DNA from 2 places in the Roseateles cavernae genome. Region 2 is predicted to be linked to the other one. Evidence: riboswitches for the same ligand, from Rfam matches in the RefSeq annotation. Region 2 holds a riboswitch; the other holds the start of a gene.
What was found. Region 2 has a riboswitch for glycine ahead of ABGI63_RS06940 (D-amino acid dehydrogenase). Riboswitches for the same ligand answer to the same signal wherever they lie in the genome.
Positions count from the first base shown of each region.

Region 1: linked by a shared signal. The riboswitch ahead of gcvT (glycine cleavage system aminomethyltransferase GcvT) and the one ahead of ABGI63_RS06940 (D-amino acid dehydrogenase) in region 2 are both predicted to bind glycine.

Region 1 is NZ_JBDPLH010000009.1:54,422-56,806, reverse strand. Features, by position in the region: gene ABGI63_RS20245 (MipA/OmpV family protein) at 1-1, opposite strand, end outside; gene ABGI63_RS20240 (hypothetical protein) at 38-706, opposite strand; glycine riboswitch at 932-1,035, shown strand; glycine riboswitch at 1,045-1,153, shown strand; gene gcvT (glycine cleavage system aminomethyltransferase GcvT) at 1,206-2,324, shown strand; gene gcvH (glycine cleavage system protein GcvH) at 2,358-2,385, shown strand, end outside.
Region 2 is NZ_JBDPLH010000002.1:11,895-14,279, forward strand. Features, by position in the region: gene fusA (elongation factor G) at 1-99, opposite strand, end outside; gene ABGI63_RS06940 (D-amino acid dehydrogenase) at 177-1,490, opposite strand; glycine riboswitch at 1,573-1,682, opposite strand; glycine riboswitch at 1,683-1,772, opposite strand; gene ABGI63_RS06945 (PQQ-dependent sugar dehydrogenase) at 1,872-2,385, shown strand, end outside.

The DNA.
Region 1 (2,385 bases), on a different contig from region 2:
TGAGTGGTGGGTCGAGTAGGGAAAGTGGTGGGAGCAATCAATCCATAGCGCCGACGATCTCGGCGAAGGGCTGTACGGTGGTGATGCGCGGGTTGGCATCCTTCAAGGCGGCACTGAGCCGCAAGACGATGCGGTCCTTGGCGTCGGGCAGATAAGTCCGGGCACCGGCCGGCAGATGCACGGTGAGTGCGCAATCGGGCCGTTGCTCGCAACGGAACTGCAGGCTGTGAACCTTGGGGGCGAAGACGCCGGCGAAGCCGGCCTGGCGCTTGGCAAAGCCGTTCATCTGCGCCGCAGCACGCGTCAGGTCGGCGTAACGGAATTCCCGGCCGTCGGGCAACTGCACCAGCAGATCGATGTTCAGATCGAGATCATCCAGCGGCCTGTTGGCATGCATGGTGGCGGCGACGTCGGCCCTGGCCAGCGCCGCCGGGCGCTCGAAGCGGCCATCGGCCAGCAAGGGGACGTCGACACGCCGACCTTGCTCGACATACCAGAGCCGCAGGTCCTCGCCCGGCGTGAGCGCCCGCAGACGGTGTTGCAGCCGGATCGCATCGCGCTCTTCGGGTGCCAGCCGGTCGAGCGCGGCCGCCATCTCGAACACGGTGCGCGCCGGCAGCTGGGCATTGCTGGCGGCGCAGGCCGGTCGGCCGTCGGCCAGGGCCAGCACCAGGCCTAGCATCGCCAGCAGGCCGTGGCCGCTCAAGGCAGGACCCCGGCGCAGGCGTCGCCCGGCGCGGCGCGGTGTGGATAGCGGTACTTCATGCTCAAGCCTTCCCTTCTTGCTTGTGAACCCGCCGATCGACGGCGTCCCCGGGTATCTCCCGGGTGATCGCAGTGTCGGCAGCGACGCTGAAGATTTCATGCACCCTGCATGAAGACTTGCTGAATCCCAAGCCGCGAGCTCGGCGAGCTCAAACCATGGCTACAATGCCGCCGGTCAGGAGAGAGCTTCCTAGCGGAAGCCGCCGAAGGCGCAGTGGCGATGGTGATCCCAAGCTGCGAACGCTCAGGCAAAAGGACTGACAAAACGCCCAGAACCGGGCGTTCCTCACTGGAGAGAGGCGGGCCCCGAGTCCGTCCACCGAAGGGGCAAGCTGTTGGCGAACCGTCAGCGGTCAATCTCTCAGGTAAGCCGGACAGCGAGGGCATCCCCCCGCGCCCCCGATGGGCGTGGGCTGTTTGAATGCCCTCGGAGTTTTCCCATGTCCGCCGACGCTCTCCTCAAGACCCCCCTGCACGCCCTGCATCTCGAACTCGGCGCCAAGATGGTGCCCTTCGGCGGCTATGACATGCCGGTGCAGTACCCGTCGGGCGTGATGGCCGAGCACAAGCACACCCGCGCCGCGGCCGGCCTGTTCGATGTCTCGCACATGGGCCAGCTGCGCCTGGTCGGCGCCGGCGCCGCTGCCGCGCTTGAAACCATCGTGCCGGTCGATGTGATCGACCTGGGCGTGTTCAAGCAGCGCTACGCCCTCTTCACCAACGAGCAGGGCGGCATCCTCGACGACCTGATGATCTGCCGCCGCCCCGACGACCTGTTCGTCGTCGTCAATGCCGGCTGCAAAGTGCAGGACATCGCCCATCTGCAAGCCACCATCGGCACCAAGTGCGAGGTGATTCCCATGCCCGAGCAGGCGCTGCTCGCGCTGCAGGGCCCGCAGGCCGTGACCGCGCTCGCGCGCCTGAACCCCGAGGTCGCCAAGCTGACCTTCATGACCGGCGGCTTCTTCGAGCTGGACGGCATCCCGACCTTCCTGACCCGCTCCGGCTACACCGGCGAGGACGGCTTCGAGATCTCGGTGGCCGGTGCGCAGGCCGAGGCCCTGGCGCGCAAACTGCTGGCCCAGCCCGAGGTCAAGCCCATCGGCCTGGGCGCGCGCGACTCGCTGCGCCTGGAAGCCGGCCTGTGCCTGTATGGCCATGACATCGACACTGGCACGACGCCGGTGGAGGCCTCGCTGACCTGGGCGATCCAGAAGGTGCGCCGCGCCGGCGGTGCGCGCGCCGGCGGCTATCCGGGCGCGGCCGTGGTCGACGCGCAGCTGGCCGGCGGCGCCGCGCGCAAGCGCGTCGGCCTGGTCGGCAGCGAGCGCATGCCGGTGCGCGAAGGCGCAAAGCTGGTGGATGAGGCCGGCGTCGAGATCGGCGTCGTCACCAGCGGCACCCTGGGCCCGACGGTCAACAAGCCGGTGGCCCTGGCCTATCTGAACAGCAGTCATGCGGCCCAGGGCACCCAGGTCTGGGCCATCGTGCGCGACAAGCGCACGCCGATGACCGTCAGCCCCACCCCTTTCACCCCCAACGGTTACTACCGCGGCTGATCAGTCGCACCACCCTACTTCACGGAGCACCCCATGAGCACTATCAAGTACACCGCCGACC
Region 2 (2,385 bases):
CCCCACCAGGGCCAGGGCGCGGATCTGGGCGATCTGCGCGGAGAGGCCCAGACTGCCCGGGGCTGCAGTCTCTGGGGCCTTGCTGTGGCTGGCGGGCATGGGCGCACTCCTTCGGTCATTGCACAGGGATGACGGCTGAAGCAGTGCCGGGTCTTGAGCCCCGGCTTGGGCACAGCCTAGGGCAAGCGCGGCTGCGGCACAAGAGGCCTGTTCCCTGGGCGCGCCGCCGCGCGGCTGGCCGCCGTGAAGGCGTAATCCAGCTCCGGCACGCGGCCGCCGACGATGTCGGCGATGGCCGCGCCCGAGCCGCAGCTGTGGGTCCAGCCTAGCGTGCCATGGCCGGTATTGAGAAAGAGGTTGCCGATCCTGCTGCGGCCGATATAGGGCAGATTGGACGGGGTGGCGGGGCGCAGGCCGGTCCAGTACTGCGCGCCCGAGCCGTCGCTCATCTGCGGGAACAGCTCGCGGGTGCGTCGCACGATGGCCTCGCAGCGGGCCAGGTTCAGGCTCGTGTCGTAGCCGTTGAGCTCGGCCGTGCCGGCGATGCGCAGCCGGTCGCCCAGGCGCGAGAACACCAGCTTGTACTCGTCGTCGGTCAGCGAGACCTGGTAGCTGTGCTCGGGCGCGGTGACCGGCAAGGTGACCGAATAGCCCTTGGCCGGATAGATGTTCAGATCGACACCCAGCTCGCGTGCCAGGCCGCGGCTGAACGAGCCCAGGCACAGCACATGGGCGTCGGCCTGCAGGCGCTGCACCTCGCCGCGCGCATCGGCCACGATGAGCTGATCGATGCGGTCGCCGCTGCGCTCGAAGCCCAGGATGCGGGTCTCGTAGCGGAACTGCACGCCGGCCGCCGCGCACAGCCGCGCCAGTTCCTGCGTGAACAGGTGCGCGTCGCCCGACTCGTCGCTGGGGGTCATGCTGCCGCCGACGATCTTTGAGCGGCACTGCGCCAGCGCCGGCTCGATGGCCACGCACTCGTCCGGGCTCTTCATGTCCAGCTCGCAGCCCTGCTCGCGCATCAGGCGGGCCGGTTCCTGGGCCGCCTCGTACTCGGCCTCGCTGGTGTAGAAGTGCAGGATGCCCTGGGTGCGCTGCGCGTACTCGATGCCGGTGGCGGCGCGCAGCGCCTGCAGCTTGGCGCGGCTGTACAGGCCCAGGCTGACGATGTTGCGGATATTGTGGGCGGTACGGCCCGGTGTGCATTCACGCAGGAACTGCAGGCCCCAGCGCCATTGCGCGGCATCGGCACGCAGGCGGAACAGCAGCGGCGCATCCTCGCGCATCAGCCACTTCAGCACCTTCAGCGGCGCGCCCGGATTGGCCCAGGGCTCGGCGTGCGAGACCGAGATCTGGCCGCCGTTGGCGAAGCTGGTCTCCAGGCCGGCAGCCGGCTGGCGCTCGATGACGGTGACCTCGTGGCCGGCCTGGCGCAGATACCAGGCGGTGGTGATGCCGGTGACGCCGGCGCCGAGAACGATGACTTGCATGCTGAACTCCAGGAGGAGCTGAGCGCCAGACGGACGTGGGTTATGGAGGGAAGAAACCCGGGCATGCGTGCGCCTGACGCGCGCCGCTCCCGCTGTCCCTGATACCTGAGAGATTCAGCGCCCATCACCCGATGTGCGCCTTGCTCCTTCGGTGGCGGTCCCTTGCGGACCGCGCTCTCCAGCATTCGGCTTGTGACGGATCCAGTACGGGGCCTGAGCGAGTATGGGAGCTTGCGCCTTCGGCGGCATGCGCGAGGGCATGCTCTCTCCTGAATCCGGGGCCCAGTGTAGGCGGGGCCCTGATGGGGCGTCAACCCTGCGCGGGCGCCGCGGCCGTCGCCTGCAGTAAGCTGGCGGGCCATCCCCGTGCGGGAGTTCACGATGCGTCTCGAATCCATGTCCAAACTGAGTCTTGCTGTCGCCAGTGTCATTTTTGCCGTGGCCTGCGGCGGGGGCGGGGGCGGCGAGGTGGTCGCCGCGCCCACCCCGCCGGCGACACCGCCGCCCGCTGCGGCGCCGCAGCTGACGACTCTGCACAGCGGCTTGTCGGCGCCCTGGGGCCTGGCCCTGCTGCCCGATGGCCGCATGCTGGTGACGCAAAAGGCCGGCAGCCTGCTGCTGCTCAGCGCCGATGGCCGCAGCACGCTGGCCACGATCAGCGGCGTGCCGGCGGTCGTCTCGGCCGGCCAGGGCGGCCTGCTCGATGTCGCGCTCGACCCGGACTTCGCGAGCGCGTCCTGGGTCTATCTGTCCTATTCCGAGCCGGGCAGCGGCGCCGAAGCGGGCCGCAGCGGCACCGCGGTGGCGCGTGGTCGCCTGGTCGGCAATGCCTTGCAGGACGTGGTGGTGATCTTCCGCCAGGCGCCCAAGGTCAGCGGGGGCGGCCATTTCGGCT